4 regions of the Micromonospora sp. NPDC051924 genome follow, and region 3 is predicted to be linked to each of the others. Evidence: riboswitches for the same ligand, from Rfam matches in the RefSeq annotation. Region 3 holds a riboswitch; each other region holds the start of a gene.
What was found. A riboswitch is a leader RNA that binds a small molecule or an ion and turns the genes downstream of it on or off. The one in region 3 is predicted to bind cyclic di-AMP.
Positions count from the first base shown of each region.

Region 1: it holds a riboswitch for cyclic di-AMP, as region 3 does, so the genes downstream of both, ACZ6S5_RS19430 (C39 family peptidase) here and ACZ6S5_RS03210 (transglycosylase family protein) in region 3, are expected to answer to the same signal.
Region 2: it holds a riboswitch for cyclic di-AMP, as region 3 does, so the genes downstream of both, ACZ6S5_RS23435 (coiled-coil domain-containing protein) here and ACZ6S5_RS03210 (transglycosylase family protein) in region 3, are expected to answer to the same signal.
Region 4: it holds a riboswitch for cyclic di-AMP, as region 3 does, so the genes downstream of both, ACZ6S5_RS20075 (coiled-coil domain-containing protein) here and ACZ6S5_RS03210 (transglycosylase family protein) in region 3, are expected to answer to the same signal.

Region 1 is NZ_JBVJJA010000023.1:62,875-66,208, forward strand. It holds gene ACZ6S5_RS19420 (GyrI-like domain-containing protein) at 1-83, shown strand, start outside; gene ACZ6S5_RS19425 (alpha/beta fold hydrolase) at 132-884, opposite strand; gene ACZ6S5_RS19430 (C39 family peptidase) at 1,003-1,836, opposite strand; cyclic di-AMP (ydaO/yuaA leader) riboswitch at 2,032-2,172, opposite strand; gene ACZ6S5_RS19435 (hypothetical protein) at 2,460-3,245, opposite strand.
Region 2 is NZ_JBVJJA010000031.1:67,010-70,343, reverse strand. It holds gene ACZ6S5_RS23445 (HelD family protein) at 1-774, shown strand, start outside; gene ACZ6S5_RS23440 (cation diffusion facilitator family transporter) at 882-1,796, shown strand; cyclic di-AMP (ydaO/yuaA leader) riboswitch at 1,941-2,072, shown strand; gene ACZ6S5_RS23435 (coiled-coil domain-containing protein) at 2,078-3,145, shown strand; gene ACZ6S5_RS23430 (hypothetical protein) at 3,252-3,334, shown strand, end outside.
Region 3 is NZ_JBVJJA010000003.1:143,800-147,133, reverse strand. It holds gene ACZ6S5_RS03215 (glycoside hydrolase family 3 protein) at 1-976, shown strand, start outside; cyclic di-AMP (ydaO/yuaA leader) riboswitch at 1,163-1,335, shown strand; gene ACZ6S5_RS03210 (transglycosylase family protein) at 1,337-1,990, shown strand; gene ACZ6S5_RS03205 (MFS transporter) at 2,090-3,334, opposite strand, start outside.
Region 4 is NZ_JBVJJA010000024.1:71,886-75,219, reverse strand. It holds gene ACZ6S5_RS20080 (YibE/F family protein) at 1-1,129, shown strand, start outside; cyclic di-AMP (ydaO/yuaA leader) riboswitch at 1,284-1,414, shown strand; gene ACZ6S5_RS20075 (coiled-coil domain-containing protein) at 1,420-2,436, shown strand; gene ACZ6S5_RS20070 (carbonic anhydrase) at 2,506-3,183, opposite strand.

The DNA of each region.
Region 1 (3,334 bases), on a different contig from region 3:
ACGAGATCTATCTCAGCGACCCGCGGAGGACCGAGCCGGCGAAGCTGCGGACCATCCTGCGCCAACCCGTGGCCCGTCGCTGACCACCACGCACGCGTTCCACCTCGGCCAGGTGCGACTGCATCAGGTCCTCACAGGTACGGGTCGAGCAGGGTGAGCACCGCCTCCGGGTCCTCGACGTGGGCGTTGTGGCCGAGCCCCGGCAACGTGGCGACCGGCACGCCCAGCTCCTTGAGCTGCGCGTCGGACACCATCGGATCCTGCTCGCCCCGGGCCAGCAGCACCGGCACGTCGGTCGCGGCGAGCAGGGCGGGCAGCCGCGGCTCCCCCACCGCGAAGGCGGCCGGGTCCATGGCCAGCCGCCAGCGGCCGTCCTCCCGGCGCAGCCCGGCGTCCACCACCGGATGGTCCGGGGCGAACAGCCCGGCCAGCCCGGAGACGCGCAGGTAGCGCCGGGCCGCCTCGTCCCGGCTGGCGAACCAGGTCACCGGCCGCCCGGCCAGCTCGCCGGCCTTCGCCAGCTCGGCCGGGGACCAGACGACCTTGATGCCCAGCCCCACCACGGCGTCCACCGGCAACCCCCGGGACCGCGCCGCCAGGGCCAGCGCCACCACTCCGCCGAGGGAGTGCCCGAGCACCACGAGGCGGTCCCGGGCACCGAGCCGTTCGGCGACCGGGCCGAGCCCCTCCAGCACCCGGCGGGCGAGGGCTTCGAAGGAGTATTCGGGCAGCGGCGGGGACCAGCCGTGGCCGGCCAGGTCGGGGGCGAGCCAGCGGCCCGCCCAGCGGCGCTCCAACAGCGGCGCCCAGGGCAGCCACACCTCGCCGGTGGCGCCCATGCCGTGCAACAGCAGCAGATGGCGGGTACCCGTCGCGTCACCCATACGGCGCAGTGTGCCATCGGACGGACACGACGCGCGAGACGGGACGGCCGTGGAGTCCGACAGACGACGTCGGGCCCCGGCTCGGGGGGGAGCCGGGGCCCGACGGGGCGGGGTGCGATCAGGCGGAGTAGCCGCGGGTGGCCATCCAGTTCGCCAGGTCGATGGTGCTCATCCAGTACGCCGGCACCGACGGGTCGGCCGAGTCGGCGATCCGGACGGTGCGGCCGTCGTTCTTGTAGCCGACCACCGCGATGTAGTGGCCGCCGGAGAAGGAGTGCCAGCCGCCGTCGGTGTCGGTGGCGTCGCCGACGATGTTGGCGACCACGCCACGGCCGTCGGTGACGGCCTTGACCACGTCGGCCTGGAGCTGGTCCATCTGGGCCGGGGTGGGGCTGCCGGGGATCATGTGGGTCCGCCACGGGTTGCCCTTGAGCATCTGGTTGAGCCCGCGGGTGGTGTCCTCGGCGGAGTTGGTGCCGTTCTCGCCGGCGTTCAGCGGGGCGACCATCGCGTCCTGGGTGGTCTCGACGCCGCTCGCGCTGAGCGCGTTGCGCACCGCGGCCGGGCCGCAGTTCCAGTAGGCGGTCTGCGCCTCGTAGGTGTAGTCGAGGACCTTGGTCGACGGGGGCTTCGGCTTGGCCTTCTTCGTGACGTCCGGGTCGGCCTTGGCGGTGCTGGCCTTCGCCGTGGGCGACGCGCTCGGCGAAGCGGACGGCGACGATGGTGCGGCGATCTTGGCCTCGGCGGCGACCTGACCCAGCTGCGGGGCCAACTCGGCGACGGCGGCGGTGTGCTGCTGGCGCACCGGCGAGTCGTTGGTGGCAGCCAGGGCGGCGCCGGTGCCGCCGGCCAGGACGAGCGCCGCGGCCGAGCCGGCGACGATCTGGTACGGGCGCTCGGTCGCGAGGCGGCGCAGCTGTCGCTTCAGGTGGTGCTTCACGTGTTCCTCCACGGGGGGCCGGAGCGGCACACGCCCGCCCGCCGCGCGGAGGAACTCACGCGCGTTCGTGGGGCGGGGTGGCCGCGGGAAGGGAAGCGCCCGGAGTGGCCGGGCTGCCGGGGGTGCTTGGACGCTGTCAGGCGAGCGCCGGCACCGGTGCGCCGTGGAGGCGGGGAGAGGATCGGGGGGTGGTCGGCACGAGGATGGGACTCCTTCCTACACCGCCTACCGGGTTAGCTGACGGATTCGGGCGGGAAGTACGCCCTACCGCGGCCGAAGCTCGCGGATTCACCCCGGTGTTGCACTGGGTCCCCGGTTCGTGAGATCACGATTGAGCGGGTCGGCACGGCGTCGCCTCTTGCGATCGAAAACCGCACCGGACGCGCCGACACTACCGGCGGGTACGCCACCTGCCAAGCGTCCCCACCTGCGTAAACCTCGAACATCATTACTCTGACCGGAACAGCCGATCACTGACGTTACTCAATGGGACGAGCAGTTATGTCGGAACTGTCGGGCAACAATCGGACATCGGGTAGCGAGCGGCCCGGAATTGCGGGAGTCGATCGCCCGAGCTGTTCCCGATGACCGTTTCGGGCATCCCGTGACGGGGCTCACCACATTCGGGTAACGATTCAGCCCACCCGGGCCGGGCGCCAGCGCGCACGGGTGGTCACGGCCGGGGCGGCCGGCACCGGAGCGGGCTGCCGGGTCACCGGCTCGGCCGACCGCGCCGGCACCACGCCCGGACGCAGTGCCGTGGCGGCCGCGTACGCCTCGGCGGCCAGGACGCGAGCCGCGTCGGCGGCCAACTCGGCGTCCCGCCACGCCCGCTGCTCCCGCTCGGCGGCGGTCCGCCAGCCGGAGCGCCGGTGCTCGCGTACCGCCCGGGCCAGGACGATCTCCTGCCCGGCCGGGTGCCGGCGGGGGTCCCAGCCGTTGCGGTGGGCGAGCACGTCGGCCAACTGCCGGGCGGTCAGGTCGCCCCGCCAGTGCGCCGCCATCGCGGCGTGGTGCAGCCAGCGCTCCCGGGCCGCGTACTCGGCCGGGGTGCGGGGTGTACGCGGCTCGGGCAGCGCGGCGGCGCCGGCGAGGCGGCGGGCGAGGACCTCGGCCTCGTCGTACGCCCGCCAGGCCTGCCCGACCTCGCCCTGGGCGGCGAGCCACTGCTCGCGGCGGCGGCGGGCGGTCTGCGCGGCCCCGGCGGCCGCCACCGCCACCTCGTCGGCGTACCGGCTCAGGTCGGCGCGGCGGGCGGCCTCCTCGGCGGCCGGATCGGGGGCCACCTCGGGCGGGGTGTCCCGCTCCGGCCGGGCGACCAGCACGGCGAGGACGCCGAGGGCGAGCAGGAGCAGCGCGGACCAGATGGCGGTGGCCTCGGGAACGGTGGTGAGGAAGTGGTGGAGAACGGTCTTTTCCATGATCGGCACCTCACGGGGAACGTCGTGGTGGAGAGGTCCGCACGGCCGGTGGCGCGGGGCGCGACCGTCGGGGATGCGCCGCCGGGCCG
Region 2 (3,334 bases), on a different contig from region 3:
CTGCTGGGCAAGCCGGTCCAGCGGCAGCGGCCGAAGCGCGACCCGTTCCAGCTCGCCGGAGGCGTCCGCGAGCTGAGCACGTACGCCGACCGGCAGCGGGCGGCCCGGGCGGCCGCGCGGGAGCGCCCGGAGGACTACCGCGACTACGCCCACGTGGTGGTCGACGAGTCCCAGGACGTGTCGCCGATGCAGTGGCGGATGATCGGCCGGCGGGGCCGGCTGGCCTCCTGGACGGTGGTCGGCGACCCGGCGCAGACCGCCTGGACCGGCGACCCGCAGGAGCTGACCCGGGCCCGCGACCACGCGCTGGGACGCCGCCGCCGGTACCGCTACGAGCTGACCACCAACTACCGGAACTCGGCGGAGATCTTCGCGGTGGCGGCGGCGGAGATCCGCCGGCTCTACCCGGACCTGCCGCTGCCCACCGCGGTCCGCTCCACCGGTGTCGAACCGGTCGAGCTGGCGGTGCCCCCGGCTGAGCTGGCGCCGGCCACCATGGCGGCGGTCCGTGCCCTGCTGGCCGAGGTCGAGGGCACGGTCGGGGTGATCACCCCGGTGCCCCGCCGGGACGAGGTGGCCGGCTGGCTGGCCGGCCTCGGCGGCAACCGGCTCCAGGTGGTGACCAGCCTCCAGGCCAAGGGCATGGAGTACGACGGCGTGGCGCTGGTCGCCCCGAGCGAGATCCGGGCCGACCCGGGCTCCGGGGTGCGGACCCTCTACGTGGCGCTCTCCCGGGCCACCCAGCGCCTCACCACGCTCGACCCGGTGGGCTGAGCGGGACCCGACGGAGGCGGCCGACGGACATCCGACGTTCATTTGCACACATAGCGATGTGAACATAGATTGAGCCGGGCCGGGCCGACGGACGAGAGGGTGTGGGCGTGGGCGCAGGGCATGACCACAGCGGTGCGGTGACCAACGCCGCGCACCGCCACCGGGGTCGGCTCTGGGCCGCGTTCGGTCTGCTCACCGCCCTGATGCTGGTGGAGGCCGTGGCCGCGTTCGCCACCGGCTCGCTGGCCCTGCTCTCCGACGCCGGGCACATGTTCACCGACGTGCTCGGGATCGGGATGGCCCTCGCGGCGATCACCGCCACCCGCCGGGCCGACACCGACCCGCAGCGCACCTTCGGGCTCTACCGGCTGGAGGTGCTGGCCGCCCTGGCCAACGCGGTGCTGCTCGGCGCGGTCGCCGTCTACGTGCTGGTCGAGGCGGTCCGCCGGTTCGGCCGGCCGCCGGAGGTCCTCGCCGGCCCGATGCTCGCCGTGGCGGTGCTGGGCCTGCTCGCCAATCTCGCCGCCTTCGCGCTGCTGCGCTCCGGGGCGGAGGAGAGCATCAACCTGCGCGGGGCGTACCTGGAGGTGCTGGGCGACCTGCTCGGCTCGCTCGGGGTGATCGGCGCGGCCCTGGTCATCGCGGTGACCGACTGGTGGTGGGCCGACCCGCTCGTCGCGGTCGGGATCGGGTTGTTCATCCTGCCGCGCACCTGGCGGCTCGGCCGGGCCGCGGTACGGATCCTGGTGCAGGCCGCCCCCGAGCATCTCCAGGTGACCGCGGTGCACGACCGCCTGGCCGCGGTGCCCGGCGTCGCCGAGGTGCACGACCTGCACGTCTGGACCCTCACCTCCGGCATGGAGGTGGCCTCGGCGCACCTGACCATGAACCCCGGCGCGGAGGTCGGCGAGGTTCTCGCGGCGGCGCGGGCCGCGCTGCACGAGGACTTCCGCATCGACCACGCCACGTTGCAGATCGAACCCGGAGCGTCCGCCGGCGCCTGCGGGTCGGTCGAGTGGTAATTAGGACAATCTTAAATCCAAGTGGTTATTGTGCACTTATGCCGGCTTTAACCCCGACTGACCGGCCCGCGACCCGGGTCGGCTCGGCGGACCGCCGGTAGGCTCGGTCGCGGCCTCCGCCGGGCGGCGCCCATCGGCGCCCGGGGGTGGCCGTCGCCTAATCGCCGGAGCACGGCGAGCCGGGGAACCACGTACCTGGGGTGCATCCGCGTCAGCGGTAGGGATCTTCCGTCCCGAACCCGTCAGCTAACCCGGTCGGCGGTTGACGGAAGGACACCTGAATGCCATCAGTGGCACCTGTACGACGGACGGCCGCCCGGTTGGCGGCCCTGCTCGTCGCGGCGCTCGCCCTCGGCGTCGCGACCCTGCCGGTCTCCCCCGCCTCGGCGGCTTCCCCGACCGGCCTGCTCGCCGCCGCACCCGGCGACGACGAGGGCGGCACCCCGGCCCTGCGCGCCCAGCTCGACGCGGCCAGCAAGGGCTGGCTGGACGCGCGGACCGCGCTGAACCGCTCGGTCGCCCGGCAGAAGCAGCTCAACGCCCAGCTCACCACGATCAACGCCGAGCTGGGCAGCCGCGACGCCAAGGTCGGCGAGATCGCCGCGGTGGCGTACCGCAGCGGGCGGCTCGGCACCGCCCAGGCGTTGCTCGGCAGCAGCAGCCCGGAGGGCTTCCTCGACCGGGCCGCCGCGCTGTCCCAGGTCGCCGCCCATGAGGACCGGGCGCTGCGCGAGCTGCTCGACACCCGGGACCGGGCCACCCGTACCCAGGTCGCGCTCAACGGCGAGATCCAGGAGCAGCGCAAGCAGGTCGCGGTGATGGCCAAGCGCAAGCAGCAGGCCGAGCAGGCCCTGGAGGTGGCCAACCGGAAGGCGGCCGCCACGGACGGCAGCGGCACCCGGGGCACGTCCACCGCGACCGCCACCCCGGCGCCGCGCAACGCCGACGGGTCCTGGCCGCCGGAGTCGTGCAGCGTCAACGACCCGACGCCCGCCGACGGCTGCATCACCCCGCGTACGCTGCACGCCCTCCAGCAGGCCAAGGCCGCCGGGTTCACCCGGTACGTCTCCTGCTACCGGCCCAGCGGCTCGGGCGAGCACCCGAAGGGCCGGGCCTGCGACTTCGCCGCGCAGCAGGACGGCTTCGGCGGCGTGGCCACCGGCGGCGACAAGACGTACGGCAACAACCTGGCGGCCTACTTCATCCGCAACTCCGACGCGCTCGCCGTGCTCTACGTGATCTGGTACAAGCAGATCTGGCTTCCCAGCAGCGGGTGGAAGGCGTACAGCGGCGGGAACGGCGATCCGTCCAGCGACCACACCAACCACGTGCACCTGTCGGTCTACTGAGCCGGGGTGGCCCGCCGGCGGCGGGCCACCCTACGTCCGGCGACGTACGCCGGATGTCGTCCCCGACCCCACGACGCCCGCGACCCGGCGGCGGAGGATCGGCCGCATGAGCCGACTCTCCCCCACCGGGCGCAAGGCCCTGCTGACCCTCCACCTGGTCACCTCGATGGGCTGGCTCGGCGCGGACCT
Region 3 (3,334 bases):
GATCACCACCGTCCTCAAGGGAGAGCTCGGCTTCTCCGGCTTCGTCGTCTCCGACTGGAACGGCATCGACCAGATCGACGGCAGCGCCGGCTTCACCGCCGCCGAGGTGAGCACCGCGATCAACGCCGGCATCGACATGGTGATGGTGCCCACCGCCTGGAAGAGCTTCATCAGCACCCTGCGCGCCGAGGTGCAGAACGGGCACGTGCCGATGAGCCGGATCGACGATGCCAACCGCCGCATCCTCACGAAGAAGTTCGAACTGGGGCTCTTCGAGCGCCCGTACACCGACCGGAGCTGGACCCCGACGGTGGGCAACGCGGCCCACCGGGGCCTTGCCCGGCAGGCCGTGCGCCAGTCCCAGGTGCTGCTGAAGAACAGCGGCGGCGTCCTGCCGCTGGCCCGGGACAACAACAAGATCTTCGTGGCCGGCAAGAACGCCGACAACATCGGCAACCAGAGCGGCGGTTGGACCATCTCCTGGCAGGGCTCGTCGGGCAACATCACCCCCGGCACCACCATCCTCCAGGGCATCCGCGCCGCCGTCGGGCCGACCACCACGGTCACCTACAACCAGCGCGGCACCGGCATCGACGGGACCTACCGGGCCGCGATCGCGGTGGTCGGCGAGACACCGTACGCCGAGGGGCAGGGCGACCGGACCGGCAGCATGAGCCTGGACCGTGAGGACCTGCGCACTATTTCGACGCTGCGCAACGCCGGCGTGCCGGTGATCGTGGTGCTGGTCTCCGGCCGGCCGATGGACATCTCGGCCGAACTGCCCAGGTGGGACGCGCTGCTGGCCTCCTGGCTGCCCGGCACCGAGGGCGCCGGCGTCGCCGACGTCCTCTTCGGCGGGTACGCACCCACCGGCAAACTGCCGATGACCTGGATGAACTCGGTCAGCCAGCAGCCCATCAACGCCGGCGACGGGCAGGTGCCGCTCTTCCCGCAGGGCTACGGCCTGACGTACTGAAGGGACGCGTACGGGACCGGCGTGGACGGTCACTGTGGGTGATGAGCCCGCGTGTACGCCACGCCGGTTCCGCGCGCAACCCGAGCCGTGACGTCGTCGCTCGGCCGGGTGAAGAACTTCACAAGAAGTGGGCATTCGTCCGAAAGGGTTCCTAACGTCGTATCCGTTCGCGATCGCGGACACCACGGGCCGGTAACGCCTAATCCCGCCACCGGCCCGGCGGTACCTGGACCTCACGGCGGGAGCGGGGGACCCACACGTTCCTCGGTGCTCGACACCTCGGGGTGAAGCCGCCATCGGCGGCCGGGCTCCTCGGCCCGAACCCGACAGCTCACCTCGTCGGCGTGGAGGAAACCCAACATGGCAAGTGAACACGTCGCTCGTCACCGACGGACCACGCAGCGTCGCCTCGCCGTCGGGGCGCTCGTCGTCGGCGCCGCCACCGGCGCCGCCGCCATCCTCGGCCCGGCCGCACCGGCCAGCGCCTCCAGCGTCAACTGGGACGCCATCGCCCAGTGCGAGTCCGGCGGCAACTGGCACATCAACACCGGCAACGGCTACTACGGCGGCCTCCAGTTCTCCAAGAGCACCTGGAACGGCTACGGCGGTCAGACGTACGCCGCCCGCGCCGACCTGGCCAGCCGCAGCGAGCAGATCGCCATCGCCGAGAAGGTCCTCGACGGGCAGGGCATCGGCGCCTGGCCGGTGTGCGGCAAGAAGGGCGGCTCGTCCAAGCACTACTCGTCCAAGTCGGACGGTGGGTCGAAGAAGTCGACCAGGAAGGCCACCAAGGACCGGTCCTTCCGGGGTGACCGGCCGGCCACCCGCAAGCACCGCTCCACCACCCCGAGCACCGGCGGCACCTACGTCGTCAAGCCCGGTGACACCCTGTCCGAGATCGCCGACGCGCACCACCTCGTCGGCGGCTGGCAGGCGCTGTACGAGCGCAACAAGCGCGTGGTCGGTGCCGACCCGGGGCTGATCTTCCCGGGCCAGAAGCTGCGCCTGCGCTGAGGCACCACGGAATCCGGCCTCCCGGCGGATCCGCGCGGAACGCCCGACCGGGCAACCGGTCGGGCGTTCCGCGTCTCGCGCACTGACCCGGTGCCTCGCTCAGCCCGTCTCCGCCAGGCCCGACGCGGGCCCGGGCAGCAGGAACGCGGCGAGCCCGGCGCCGAGCAGACACCCGCCGGCGTTCGCGGCGATGGCGGCGGTGACGCCGTGGAGCACCGCCCCGCCGTCGGTGCCCAGGCCGTGCACCACCGCGGCCAGCACCGCGGACATCACCGGGATACCGACGGTGATGCCCACCTGCTGGCTGAGCGTGGCGATGCCGGTCGCCAGCCCCTGCTCGCCGTCGGGCAGGCCGGATGTCGCCGTCACCATGAAGCCGACGATCACCACCAGGTTGGCGACCCCACCGACGAACGTGGCGACGAGCAGCAGCAGCATCCACCCCCGGTCCGCACCGAGCAGGAGCAGCGGCGCGGTCGCGGCGGCCTGAGCCAGGAAACCGGCCACGATCGTTCGCCGGCCCCCCCAGGCGGCCACCAGCCGTGGCCCCAGCACGCCGCCGAGCACGGTGCCGATGCCGAGGACGGCGAAGGAACCGCCGGCGACCAGCGGCGGAAGCCCGAGCACTCGCTGCAGATAGAGGGTGAGCAGGAACACCAGGGACGTCTCGGTGGCGAAGGCGAGCAGCCCGAGGAGGTTGCCCCAGCGTACGGTCGGGCGGCGCAGCACCGCGGCGGGTACCAGCGGCGCGGCGGCCCGCCGCTCCACCGCCCCGAACGCGACCAGCAGCACGGCCCCCACGGCGAGCGCCGCCAAGGCTCGTCGGTCGGTCCACCCGTGTTCACCGGCGGCCGTCAGCCCGTACACGAACGCCAGCAACCCACCGGTGACGGTGAACGAGCCGGGCAGGTCGAGCCGGGGCCGCCGGGGTGGCCGGCTCTCGGCCACCACCAGCGGGGCCACGGCCAGCACCGCGGCCGCCACCACCGCGTTGACGAAGAACGCCCACCGCCAGCTCAGCAGGTCGGTCAGCAGGCCGCCGAGGATCGCCCCGGTGGTGAAGCCGGCGGCCATCAGCGCCCCGTTGAGGCCGAGCGCCCGGTCCCGGGCCGGACCTTCCGGGAACGTGGTGGTCAGCAGTGACAACGCGGCCGGGGTGACCGCTGCGGTGGCCAGGCCCTGGGCGACCCGCGCCGCGATCAGCACGCCGGGACCGGTGGCAAGACCGCCGACCAGCGACGAGAGGCCGAGCACCGCGATCCCGGCGAGGAACAGCCGGCGCCGGCCGAACAGGTCCGCGACCCGCCCGAACAGCAGCGTGAAACCGGCCGCGCAGAGCGCGAA
Region 4 (3,334 bases), on a different contig from region 3:
GGTGGTGACCGAGCCCTGCCCGGTGACGCCGGAGACCCCGGAGGGTGGTCCGGGCGGGTCCGAGGGTCCGTGCGGCACGGTCACCGTCGCCGCCGAGCAGGGGCCGGACGCCGGCCACCAGGTCGAGGCACCGGTCCCGTCCGGGCCGGGCGCGCCCCGGGTCGAGGTCGGCGACAGGATCATCCTGGTCGAGCTGACGGACCCGGCCGACCCGGCGACGAAGAGCTACAACATCGCCGAGCACCAGCGGGGTACGCCGCTGGTCTGGCTGGCCGTGCTCTTCGCCGTCGCCATCGTGGCCTTCGGCCGCTGGCGCGGGCTGGCCGCGCTGGGCGGTCTGGTCGCCAGCTTCGCCGTCCTGCTCGGCTTCGTGCTCCCCGGGATCGGCGCCGGCCAGCCGCCGCTGCTGGTCGCTATCGTCGGCGCCGCGCTGATCATGTTCGTGGTGCTCTACCTCACGCACGGCATCACCGCGCAGACCTCGGTGGCGGTCCTCGGCACCCTGGGCAGCCTGGTGCTCACCGGGGTCCTCGGCACGTTGGCCACCGCGGCCACCCACCTCACCGGCTTCGGCAGCGAGGACGCCACCACGCTCTCCATGTTCCAGCGGGACGTCGACCTGCACGGGCTGCTGCTCGCCGGCATCATCATCGGCTCGCTGGGCGTGCTGGACGACGTCACGGTCACCCAGGCGGCCACGGTCACCGAACTGGCGCACGCCAACCCGGGGCTGTCCCGGCGCCAGCTCTACCGGGCGGCCACCCGGGTGGGCCGGGCGCACATCGCGTCCACGGTCAACACCATCGTGCTGGCGTACGCGGGCGCGTCGCTCCCGCTGCTGCTCCTGCTCGTCGCCGACTCCCGGCCGGTCGGCGAGATCCTCACCAGTGAGTTCATGGCCCAGGAGATCGTCCGCAGCGCGGTGGCCACGCTCGGCCTGATCGCCGCCGTACCGCTGACCACCGGGCTGGCCGCGATGGTCACCACCGCCGGCCGGGGTGGGACCGCCAGCACGCCGGCCGGACCGGGCGGGCCGGTGACGCCGCGTCCGCCGGCGGCGCGGCACGACGTCCTGGCGGCGCTCGGGGAGCGGCACGGGCCGGAAAGGACCACGGAGCCGGCATGGTGACACTCCGCAGCGTGACCACCGATTTCAAACGCGACGCTGGTCACGCAGGGCCACGACGAAATAGGGCTTCTGGTCGGCTTCCGGACGTAGAACCCCGCACGCACTCTCGGGTAACCTCGCTCCCGGTCACCGCCGAAGGCGCGCAGCGGCGCCAGCGGTGCCACCGCCCAATCGCCCACGGGCGAGCCGGGGAACCAGGTACCTGGGGTGAATCCGCGCCAGCGGTAGGGGCCACTTCCGTCCCGAACCCGGCAGCTAACCCGGTCGGCGGTCGACGGAAGGGAACACTGTTGACGGCACCCCTGCGCCGCTGGTTGACACCCCTGGTGGCCGTGTTCGCCGCGTGCGCCGTCCTCGCCGGGCCCGCCCCGGCGCTGGCCGCGCCGACCAACCCCGCGCCCGCGGAGCACGAGGAGGACGGCGACCTCCTCATCACCGACGCCATCGCCCAGGCGAACAAGAACTACCTCCAGGCGAAGAACAAGCTGGAGAAGTCGAAGAAGCGCCAGCTCCAGCTGGCCCTGGAGGTCCGGGCGGCGCAGCAGCAACTCGACGCGCTGAGCCCGCAGGTCACCGCGATCGCGGCGCAGTCCTACCGGACCGGCCGGCTGGGTGCGATGACCATGCTGCTGGAGAGCAACACGCCCGACTCGTTCGTCCGCCGGGCCGCCGCGCTGGACGAGCTGAACATGGTGAACGCGCAGAAGCTCGCCGAGGTCAACGCGGCGAAGAACCGCGCCGAGCAGGCGAAGCTCGCCCTCGACGCCGAGGTGCGCGAGCAGCAGAAGCAGACCAACGTGATGGCCCGCGAGAAGGCCGAGACGGAGAAGGCACTGAAGTTGGTCGGCGGCATCGGCTTCACCGGCGGTCTGGTCTCGGCCACCTCCCCGGTTGCCCGGATGGGGCCCGGTCGGACGGCCGACGGCGACTGGAAGCCGGAGTCGTGCAGCGAGAACGACCCGACCACCTCCGGCTGCGTCACCCCGCGCACGCTGCACGCGTACAAGGAAGTGCGACGGGCCGGCTTCAATCGCTTCGCGGGCTGCTACCGCTCCGGTGGGCCGTGGGAGCATCCGAAGGGCCGGGCCTGCGACTGGTCGCTGCAGAAGAGCGGCTTCTCTCCCTGGCACAACAACGACACGCGGATGTACGGCAACAACGTCGCCGCCTTCCTCATCCGCAACGCCGACCGGCTGGGCATCTACTACGTGATCTGGAACCGGCAGATCTGGTTCCCGGCGACCGGTTGGAAGTCGTACAGCGGACCATCCAACCACACCGACCACGTGCACATGTCGCTGCTGTAGCGACCTCGTGCACCGGCAGGGGCCGTCCCGCACGTGCGGGACGGCCCCTGTGGCGTTTCCGGTATCGGTTCAGCCGGCGACGGTGGTGGGCGCCGGGTCCGTGGCCGCGGCCGGGCCGGGCAGCGTCGGGGTCGGCGTGCGGGCCGGTACCTCGGCCACCGTCCGCACCTCGCCCGCGCTGAGCCGGTACGACATGCCGACCACCCCGCACCGCCCGGCGGACACCCGCTCGGCGAGTACGGCGGAGCGGGCCAGCATGGCCTCCACGGTCTGCGCGATGTGGATGTCGACGATGCCGTCGACGTCCTCGACGCCCTCCCGGGCGGCCCGCAGCAGGCTGGGGGCGACGGCGTCCACCAGCGCGCCGAGGTGCCCGGCGGCGGACGTGCCGGTGCGCACCGACTCGCGGGCGGCCTGCACCGCGCCGCAGGAGTCGTGGCCGAGCACCACGACCAGCGGGGTGCCGAGGACGGTGACCGCGTACTCGACGCTGCCGAGCACCTCGGGCCCGACGGTGTGCCCGGCGGTACGGACCACGAAGAGGTCGCCGAGGCCCCGGTCGAAGATGATCTCGGCGGCGAGCCGGGAGTCGGAGCAGCCGACGATCACCGCGAACGGGTGCTGGCCGTCGGCGACGGCGGCGCGGTGGCCGGCATCCTGATTGGGATGGCGGGGGGCGCCGGTGACGAACCTGCGGTTACCGGCGGACAGCTCCGCGAGTGCCTGTTCCGGAGTGGTCGGCGTCAATGCAGTGCCTTCCTACGACCTGGTCGACCCGGCCGACGGCGGAGGCGGCCTCGCCGACCACCGTCACACGCAGCAGAAGGCGCGTCAAGGTTTACACGAAGCACGTTTCGTGCGTTGAACCACACTTGACGGCGGGCCGGGCGGCCACAGG